DNA from 3 places in the Arthrobacter sp. MDT2-3 genome. Region 2 is predicted to be linked to each of the others. Evidence: predicted binding sites of a transcription regulator. Region 2 holds the regulator's gene; each other region holds the start of a gene.

Region 1 (3,270 bases), on a different contig from region 2:
GTTTTGACGGGTCTTAGCGACACTTAGCGCTACTTGGTTGGGGGCTGGCGGGAAATCAGCCCGGCAGGATGATGTTCAGCGCGTGTGGCTTCCGTGCCGAACCCTCCACGAGTTCGGCCTCCCACTTTTCGCGGCTGGCCTTCAGCAGCTGCTCGGGCGACTCCGGTGTCTTTCCCCTCCGGGCCAGGAGATGCCGTGCCAGCTCACCGCGGGTGTGCTTTGCAAAGTGGCTGACGACCTTCCGGACGCCGTTGACTTCGGTGAAGACGTTGACGGTAACTGTTTGGGTGGCCGGCGGAGCCCACGCTGCCGCGTAGGTGCTGGACCGGCAGTCCACCAGCAGGTGCCCTGAAACGGCCCCGGCCAGCGCATCGGCGAGTTGCGGTTTCCAGAATGAGGCGAGGCGTCCGACGTCGGGCAGCGCCGTTCCCATGGATAGCCGGTAGGCAGGCACATTGTCGCCGAAGCGGATGGCGCCCCAGAGCGCCGAAATGACGAGTACCGACTCGTCCGCCTTGCGGCGTTGGCCGGCAGTAAGTGTTTTGTAGCCCAGTGCGTCGTACAGCACACCTGAGTAAATCTGGTGCGCCGGAGCCGCCGGTTCAGCATGCAGCCGGGTGTTGCGTTCGACGTCGTCCTTCAGCGATGCCCCGACCCCCAGCAAGGCGAGGGCGTCCTCGTGCGCGCTCACCGTCCCCAGCGCGTCCAGCACCTTGGCACGGTAGGAATTCAGCTGCGGGAAGCTCAGGGCGGGCCAGTCGACGGCGGATCCACGGACCGCGGGTGTCTTGCCTTCAGAGGGGGGAAGCAGAATCAGCACCGTCCGATCCTACCGGCGGCGGGAAAGCGGCACGGCGCCGGTAGACTGGATCCGGATGGGTTGACCAGGCGGCCGCGCGTCACGCAAGTGGCTCGAGGAACGTCCGGGCTCCGCAGAGCAGGGTGGTGGGTAACGCCCACTCGGGGTAACCCGCAGGCCAGTGCCACAGAAAACAGACCGCCTGGGTCGCGCCGGTTTTGAAAGCGGCACGAAACAGGTAAGGGTGAAACGGTGGTGTAAGAGACCACCAGCTTCCCGGGTGACTGGGAAGGCTAGGTAAACCCCACCCGGAGCAAGGCCAGACAGGGCACGTTTGAGGGCTGCTCGCCCGAGTGTCCGGGTAGGCCGCTGGAGGGCGCCGGCAACGGCGTTCGTAGATGGATGGCCGCTACTCCCGCACCGGCAACGGGGCGGGAGCACAGAACCCGGCGTATCGGTCAACCCATCCATTCAACCGGTTTGACCTTGGAAGCTCTGTTGGGGATGCTAAACCGTGCCCTCTAATACTGATGGACAACCCGGGACGGGAACGGCCCAGCCGCCGGTCCGTTCCCCGGGCAGGCAAGTTGTTGCGCTGCTTGGCTTCCTTGCCCTTTCGTATGCCGTCTGCATGCTCGCCTCCATCCCGATCATCCTCAATTCCAACGGCTGGTTTGCGGACTCGGTCAAGGCCCCCTGGATGCCGGCGGGATGGATGTTCCGCGCCGCCTGGCTTTCGCTGTATGCCGGAATCGCCGTGGCCGCCTGGCTGGTCTGGCGGAGGGGAGCCCTGGTCCGGCCGGTCGCACGCTTGTATGGTCTGCAACTGTTGCTCAACCTGGCCTGGCCCATAATCTTCTTTGGCATGTACCCCATGCTCGGCGCAGCGGCTTTATGGATCGCCCTCGCGGTGATCGGCGCATTGGCTGTTGTCCTGGTCCTCCTCATCCTGCGGTTCGGGCCCGTCAGCACGGCGGCCGGGCTGCTGGTTTTGCCCTACTTCTCCTGGGTGGTTTTCTCCGCGAGCCTCAACCTCTACTCCGCCATTCACAACTGAAGCCCTACCAGAGCCGCCGGAATCCTGGTGTGAGTGATTTCACGCGGCTCGAGCCACCCCCGGGCAGTCCGCCAAATTAGAATGGATAGCGGACGCAGGAGTTCTTCCGCCGGAATTGCGTTCGCACCCGGCGGTTTTCTTTTGCACACGATCCAGGCACCTGGGGGACAAACCCCGCAGGTGCCGGCGCCCCTGGACATCATCAGGTGGCCGACATCCGTGTACGAGGACGTACGCGGCTGAACCGAGGAAGGTATTTCTGTGAGCCAGACGTCTGATTCTTGTCTTGATACGTGGATGGGCCGGGAGGCCCTCGCCGAGGCCATGATTCCGGTTATCGGCCGGCTGTACCGCGAAAACAATGTGGTGACCAGCATCCACGGCCGGAGCCTGATCAACAAGTCCACCATGAACATCCTCAAGGCGCACCGCTTCGCGCGCAGGATGAGCAAGGATGAGCTGCTGCTGGAGGAGACCGCGCCGCTCCTGAACACCCTGGCGGGGCTGGAGCTCGGTGCGGCCGCGATCGACATCGCCCGGCTGAACCAGAAGTTCAAGGAAGAGGGCGGCGACGCCACCCTGGAGGAGTTCCTCCGCGAGGAACTCGCCGAGATCGTGGGCAAGCGCGGCGGCGACGACCGCACCAGCACCGACGTCGTGCTGTACGGCTTTGGCCGCATCGGCCGGCTCCTGGCCCGCCTCCTGATCGAAAAGGCAGGTGGCGGCCACGGCCTGCGGCTGCGCGCCATCGTTGTCCGCAGGGGCTCCGATAACGACCTGTCCAAGCGCGCCAGCCTGCTGCGCCGCGACTCGGTGCACGGCTCCTTCGAGGGCACCATCCGCGTTGACGAGGCAGCCAACACCATCACCGCCAACGGTGTCCAGGTGCAGGTTATTTACTCGGACAACCCCGCCACCATCGACTACACCGCCTACGGCATCAACAACGCGCTGGTGGTGGACAACACCGGCCGCTGGCGCGACGCCGAAGGCCTGTCCCAGCACCTGCAGAGCAAGGGTGTGGCACGGGTGCTGCTGACCGCCCCGGGCAAGGGCGAGCTAAAGAACATCGTCCACGGCATCAACCACCGCAGCATCGAGGACACCGACCAGATCGTGTCCGCGGCCTCCTGCACCACCAACGCCATCACACCCGTCCTGAAGGCCATCAACGACAAGTTCGGGGTAGTCCACGGGCATGTCGAGACGGTCCACTCGTTCACGAACGACCAGAACCTGATTGACAACTTCCACAAGGGCGACCGCCGCGGCCGTTCGGCAGCGCTGAACATGGTGATCACCGAAACGGGAGCAGCCAAAGCAGTGGCAAAGGCCCTGCCCGAACTTCTGGGCAAGCTCACCGGCAGCTCCATCCGCGTCCCCACCCCGGACGTCTCCCTGGCCATCCTGAACC
Region 2 (3,270 bases):
ACAAGAAGTAGAGATACTTCGAACAGCGTGGAAATGCCCGTCGCCTTCCGAGGTGGCGGGCATTTTGTTTTTGCCCTGCCCGTTATGCCGGTGCCCGTTATGCCTTGGTGCCCGTTATGCCCGGGGACCCCGGATGCGGGCGAAGCCTTTCCAGAGTCCGTAGACGGCGCCGCCGGCAGTGGCTGCCTTGAGGCCGAAGGTGGCTGCGCGGCGGCCTGCCCGGAAGTCGTAAACGGGCCAGTTGTTGTCGCGGGCGTGGCGGCGGAGGCGGGCGTCCGGGTTGATGGCCACCGGATGGCCCACCAGGCTAAGCAGCGGGATGTCATTGAAGGAGTCGCTGTAGGCCCAGCAGCGCTTCAGGTCCAGTTCTTCGGCATCCGCCACTGCCTGGACAGCCACAGCTTTCGCGGAGCCGTGCAGGATGTCTCCCACCAGGCGGCCGGTGTACATGCCTTCCGAGATCTCCCCGACCGTCCCCAGGGCTCCCGTGAGTCCCAGCCGGGTGGAGATCACAGTGGCAACTTCTATGGGGGTCGCAGTGACCAGCCACACCCGCCGGCCCACCCGCAGGTGCTGCTCGGCCAAGGCCTTGGCGCCCGGCCAGATCCGTGACGCGATCATCTCGTCGTAGACCTCTTCGCCGAGGGCCTTGACGTCGTCAACCGTGATGCCTGCGGCCAGGGTCAGCGCGGAGTCGCGGACAGCGTGGACGTCGTCCATGTTTTCGCCGCGGGCCACGAACTTGAACTGCTTCCAGGCGAACCCGGCAGCCTGGCCCATGGTGAAGGCTCCGCGCTGGTGCATCTTGCGGGCAACATGGAAGAGGCTGGCGCCGCGCATGAGGGTGTTGTCCACATCGAAGAACGCCGCCTCGCCGGGTTGCGGCGCCGCAACCGGCTTGGTGACTACGGCGACGTACTTCTCCTCGGGCATGGTGTCGAGTCTAGTCAATCCAGTCGGTGGACACTGTCGGCGTCGCGGGGCACAGTCAACGGGGCTACGGTTAAGTCATGGCAACACCGCACGTCGTCCTGATCACCAAAGCTGACTGCCACCTGTGCGAAGAGGCGCGCGACGCCGTCGGCCGGGTTACTGCCTCGCTGGGCCTTGAGTGGACGGAAGAGCTGGTGGACCACCAGCCGGAACTGCGGGACCGCTATGCCGAGGAAATCCCGGTAGTGCTGGTGGACGGCGTGCAGCGCGACTTCTGGAAGATCGATGAGATCCGGCTGGAACGCGTGCTTCAGCGGGCCATGGCAGAGTAGGGGAGCAGCACCGGTGACCGCGCGTGCTTTGTGGCCGGCTGCTTTGTTGGCATCGGCCGGAGGGCTCTAGAGTGGAGTCACAACGCGATGCGAGGGAGGGGCTGGTGGCTTCGCTGGATTCAACTCCCCAGGCTGTCCCGGATCTTCCGGGTACCACTGGCACGCCAGCCAAACAGATTCCGCCCGCAGCGGTGGCCCGGCTGACGCTCTATCTGCGTGCCCTGAACACCCTGCTTGCCGAGGGAGTGGAGCGCGTTTCCTCCGAATCCCTGGCCGAAGCCTCAGGCGTCAGTTCCGCCACACTGCGCAAGGACCTGTCCCACGTGGGCTCCTACGGTACCCGCGGTGTTGGCTACGAGGTGCAGTACTTGAGCCGCCACATCGCGGCGGCACTCGGACTGACGCACGACTGGAAGGTCGCCATCGTCGGCGCAGGCAACCTTGGCAAGGCCCTGGCACGTTACGGCGGATTCGAATCCCGCGGGTTCGACGTCGTGGCCATTTTCGACGCCGACCAGATGGTGGTGGGCAACGAGGTGGGGTGGCTGCGCGTCAGCGACGTAGCCGACCTGGAAACCGTGCTGCACCGGACCGGAGCGAACATGGTGGTGCTGGCGCTGCCGGCGGCCGTGGCACAGGATGTCTGCGACCGCGTGGTGGCCGCCGGCGTCCGCAGCGTCCTGAGCTTCGCCCCCGTGATGCTCCAGGTGCCGGAGGGGGTCAACCTCCGCAAGGTGGACATGGCCACCGAACTGCAGATCCTGGCCTACCACGCACAACGGGCGCAGGCCCCGGGGCAGACCGCCTAGATTTCTCAGGCGGTTCCGGGGCCCACGCCCGCAGGTGTGGGAAGTGCGTAAACCTACCGGCCGTAGGGGTTGCCCAAGCCGCCACCGTAAGGGTTGGCGAAGGGCTGCTGCTTCCGGAAGTACGGGGCAGCCGCCGGCAGGTACAGCAGGACGATGGCGGCGATCCCCAGAAGGGTGCCGATGGTTCCAATGCTGGGAGGACCGAAGAGGCTGAAGATGGACAGTGCAGCGAACACCGTACCCAGGATGCGCGCCCAGTTCTTGCCCTTGCGGACAAAGAAGGCCACCAGCAGGTAGAGCCCTGCGCCGAGGATGGCGAAGACCACCAGGGTGCCGGCGATGACGCCCTTGATGTCCTCGTAGGTGACGCCCGCTCCGCTGCCCTCCATTTGCTGCTCAAAGGTCTGGCGGAATACCGGGTCGTCCAGCTGGGTGAGCCCGGTGAGCATGGAGATGACGAAGATGGCGGCCGAGGCGATCAGCAGCCAGAACGAGATGTTGACCAGCTGCGGCACCCCGTTGCTGCCTGTGGGCTGCGGCTGCTCCGAAGGGTACTGCGCGTACGGGGACTGCCCGTAAGGCTGCTGACCGTACGGCTGCTGGCCAAAGCCCGGAGCCTGCGGCGGGTTCTGGCCATACTGTGGAGTGTTTTGCCCGTACTGCGGGGCGCCGGACTGGCCGTACTGGGGAGCGTTCTGTCCGTACTGCGGGGCGTTTTCCCCGTAGCGCGGCTGCTGGTTGCCCTGCTCGGGATCGTTGGGCACGGGAGGCGGGACGGGAGGATTACTCATGAGCTGTCCTTTGGCATGTCGGGTTCTGGTAGGCTGCCGGGTTTCGGTCCTGTGCCCTACCCCCAGCATGGCTTAAGTCCACCGTACCCCCGGACTGGCGGCAGATGGGTCATTCCAGGGAGGTATTCCGCCCCCTGCTCGGCAGTTGCCCTGCGATGCCTTGCTAACCCTTGTTCCCCCGCGCTGCAAACCATGCCTGCGAGTTCGGCAGCCAGAGCAGGACCGTTGCTGCGAGGCTGATCAGGAAGCCCGCCCAGTTGCCGCCCTGGCCAACACGCATGGCCAGGTTGACCAGGGCGAGGACCAGGGTGACGCCCGTCAGGACTGTGAGGGCCAGCCGGGCCCACTGCTTCCCCTCTTTCATCTTGAGGGCAAAGACGATCTGCGCGGCTCCCACGGCCGCCG
Region 3 (3,270 bases), on a different contig from region 2:
TGTTTACAGCCACACCTCGAGTGCCAGCTTGCGGCGGCTTCACTTGTGGGACGTCGACGAGGTGGTGCACTTGACGCAGTCGGGCCGCCCGTCCGGAATTTCACACGGGCGGGATGTAATTGCCCATACGAGGAAGCTCAACACCCGGGACGTATCGTTTGTGGAAGGCTTGCCCTGCACGTCGTTGGAGCGCACAGTGGTGGACTGCTGTCTGATGTTCAATCTTCGCCAGTCAATAATCCTGATAGACCACGCTGCCAGGCTGGGTGCTGACCTTCCACTCCTACGACAGCTATGCGCCGAGTTGGCAGGCCGCAACGGAGTCGTTACCCTGCGGCAGGCCCTGGAACTGGCTGACCCACGTTCAGAGTCGGCTGGAGAAAGCCTCACCCGGGAGCTCATCCACAGGCTGAAGATCCCGGCGCCGGAGCTGCAGTACGTGGTGCATACAACCTTGGGCCATCACCGCCTGGACTTCGCCTGGCGTGCCCGGAAGGTGGCTCTTGAGTTTGACGGCAAGTCCAAGTACTTCGAATACCGGCCAACTCAAGAGGTCCTCTATGAGGAGAGACGAAGGGAAAAGGCCCTCATGGAAGAAGGCTGGACCTTCCTCCGGGTTGAATGGAAACACCTCTTCAACGAGGCGGAGTTCAAGTACCGGGTACTGCGAGCACTGGCCCAGGGTTCGCAGGACGAATGACGCCCCCGGTTCGACGGTTCCCTGCACACTCGACGGCTGCGGACATCGAACCGGCCGGGAACCGTCGAACCGGCCGAATAGAAGGCGGGCGCAACCCTTGGTGGTCACTCGACGGCCGGTGGCCGCTACGCCCTGCCGTTGACCGCAGCGACCGGAACGCCGTAGCTCGGCTCGCGCTTCTTGACCCAACCAATCACCAGCAACGTCACAGGCACGAAGATGAACTCCACCAGGGTTTTGTAAACGAAGCCCACCACCACGTAGTTCACGAAGGTTCCGAAGTCGGTGATGCCAATAACTGACGCTGCAATGCTGCAGAAGATGAGGGTGTCCACGAACTCGCCGGCGCCTGACGAACCCATAAGGCGCGCCCACAGGGACTTCTCGCCGGAGCGGGCCTTCATCTTGACCAGGATCCACGAGTTGATGGTCTGCCCTGCGAGGAACGCGAGCAGCGAAGCCAGCACAATCTGCGGCACCGGGCCCAGGGCGCCTTCCAGGGCGGCCTGCTTGGACGATCCGAACTCATCGTCGAAGCCGGGCAGGGCAATGATCACCCAGTAGCAGAGGGACGCGAAGACGGACAGCGCAAAGGTGGTGAAGATGGCCTTGCGGGCCACTTTAAAGCCGTAGACCTCGCTGATGACGTCGCCCAAAATGTAAGCCAGCGGGAAGAGGAAGAAGCCGCCGTCCGTAATGATCGGCCCGATGGCTACCCCCTTGGACGCACCGATGTTGGACAGGATGAGCACTACCGCCATGGACGCCAGCATGATCCCGAAGTAGGGGGAACCGATCGAGGCGAACCTGGCCGCGCTGCCTGGCGGGGTTGCTTCGGGCAGGGCGTTGTGGCCTGAGGCTGAGGGCATGGCGAGTCCGTTCAAAGTGGTTCGCTCGGCGTCCGAAGTTGGGAAGGCCGCCGGCTGTATTAGCACTGTCCGCCCAATTGTCCCATCCAACGCCAGCGCAAGGAGAACTGGATCTGAACACGTTCAATTCGTGCGATACTTCTTGAACACGTTCAAAACCCTCAGGAGCCCAACGGTGACGAAGAGCGAGCAGACCCGCCAGCTGGTTGCGGACGTCGCCCTAAGGATGTTCCGGGAGATGGGCTTCGCGAAGACCACCATGCGCGCCATCGCTGCGGAAGCCGGCGTATCGGTGGGCAACGCCTACTACTACTTCGCGTCAAAGGACGATCTGGTCCATGAGCTGTATCTCCAGGTCCAGGCGGAGCATGCGGCCAAGGCTGCCGAAGCGCTTGACGATGCTGCTGACCTCACGAGCCGGCTGAAGGCCACCCTCCACACCGGCCTGGACGTCATGGCCCCCTACCACCGGTTTGGCGCCGACTTCGTAGCGACGGCCATCCGTCCCACCTCCCCGGTAAATCCCTTCGCCGCCGGCTCGACGGCTGCGCGCGAGGCTTCCTTGGACATCTTCCGCAGGGCGGTGGAGGATGCGAAGCCTCCGGCACCGAAAAAGCTCAGGGCCGATCTTCCGGAACTGCTGTGGCTTTGCTACATGGGCGTCACCCTCTTCTGGGTATACGACACTTCGGAAGGGCAGCAGCGGACACGGCGGCTGGTGGACGGAGCCGTTCCTCTGATCACAAGGGGGCTCTCACTGGCGCGGATTCCAGGGGTTAGCAAGATCCTGGACGACGTCCTCAGCTTGAGCCGCAGCATCCGCGGCTAAGTACCGAAACAACACAGGGGGAAAGATGAGCAGCACCAGAACGGTGGTACTGGCCGGAGCGTCCGGTTTCATCGGCAGATACTTCCGGGCTCGATTTGAGCAGGACGGTTGGACCGTGCGCACCGTTGGCCGCAAGGGCGCCAGGAGTTCGCCGTCGGCCACGTGGGAAGACGACGACGGCGCTATCGCCAGGGTGCTCGAAGGAACAGAGCTCCTGGTGAACCTCGCCGGGCGCTCGGTCTCCTGCCGCTACAACGCCCGGAACAAGGCAGCCATACTGCAGTCCCGCGTTTCCACCACGGCGGCTCTTGGCCGGGCCTTGGCACTTTGCCGGCAGCCGCCGTCGACCTGGCTCAACGCGAGCACCGGAACAATCTACCGTCATGCCACGGATAGACCCCAGAGCGAACAGGACGGCGAAATGGGCACGGGATTTTCGGTGGATGTGGCCCGCGCGTGGGAAGCGGAGCTGGAAGCCGCGGTGACACCCGGGACACGGAAGGTCCCGCTGCGGATTGCCATCGTCCTGGGCCCGGGCGGCGGAGCGCTGCGGCCTGTCGCCAACCTGGCCCGGCTGGGTTTGGGAGGCCGGATGGGCCCGGGCACACAAAAATTCAGCTGGATCCACGTGGAGGACCTCTACCGATCGGTGCTCTTTGTGCATGCCCGCAAGGACATTGCAGGCCCCGTGAACGTGGCGTCGCCCGATGTGGTGGACAACCGCGAGCTTATGCGCATGGTCCGCCGGGCTTATGGAGCCAGATTCGGCATCCCCACTCCCGCCTGGCTGCTGAAGCTTGGCGCCATACTGATCCGAACGGAGACCGAACTGGTCCTGAAAAGCCGCTGGGTCCAGCCGCAGAAGCTCCTGA

Evidence for each region. Region 2 encodes Rex, which represses fermentation and respiration genes when NADH is low (regulators of the CRP and FNR family bind a similar motif). Its sites were predicted from a motif close to CTTGTGAANNNNTTCACAAG; they were not measured.
Region 1: the regulator Rex is predicted to act here: its motif matches at 1,883-1,902, upstream of AC5RUQ_RS19675 (glyceraldehyde-3-phosphate dehydrogenase).
Region 3: the regulator Rex is predicted to act here: its motif matches at 1,709-1,728, upstream of AC5RUQ_RS05065 (queuosine precursor transporter).

What each region holds. Positions count from the first base shown of each region.
Region 1 covers NZ_JBNHFS010000008.1:165,696-168,965, reverse strand. The annotation lists gene AC5RUQ_RS19690 (YaaA family protein) at 56-820, opposite strand; RNA gene rnpB (RNase P RNA component class A) at 877-1,269, shown strand; gene AC5RUQ_RS19680 (TspO/MBR family protein) at 1,314-1,856, shown strand; gene AC5RUQ_RS19675 (glyceraldehyde-3-phosphate dehydrogenase) at 2,118-3,270, shown strand, end outside.
Region 2 covers NZ_JBNHFS010000002.1:908,158-911,427, reverse strand. The annotation lists gene AC5RUQ_RS09905 (30S ribosomal protein bS22) at 1-11, shown strand, start outside; gene AC5RUQ_RS09900 (HAD family hydrolase) at 115-933, opposite strand; gene AC5RUQ_RS09895 (glutaredoxin family protein) at 1,011-1,265, shown strand; gene AC5RUQ_RS09890 (redox-sensing transcriptional repressor Rex) at 1,370-2,074, shown strand; gene AC5RUQ_RS09885 (hypothetical protein) at 2,128-2,865, opposite strand; gene AC5RUQ_RS09880 (hypothetical protein) at 3,029-3,270, opposite strand, start outside.
Region 3 covers NZ_JBNHFS010000001.1:1,074,594-1,077,863, reverse strand. The annotation lists gene AC5RUQ_RS05070 (putative endonuclease domain-containing protein) at 215-700, shown strand; gene AC5RUQ_RS05065 (queuosine precursor transporter) at 826-1,569, opposite strand; gene AC5RUQ_RS05060 (TetR/AcrR family transcriptional regulator) at 1,745-2,398, shown strand; gene AC5RUQ_RS05055 (TIGR01777 family oxidoreductase) at 2,424-3,270, shown strand, end outside.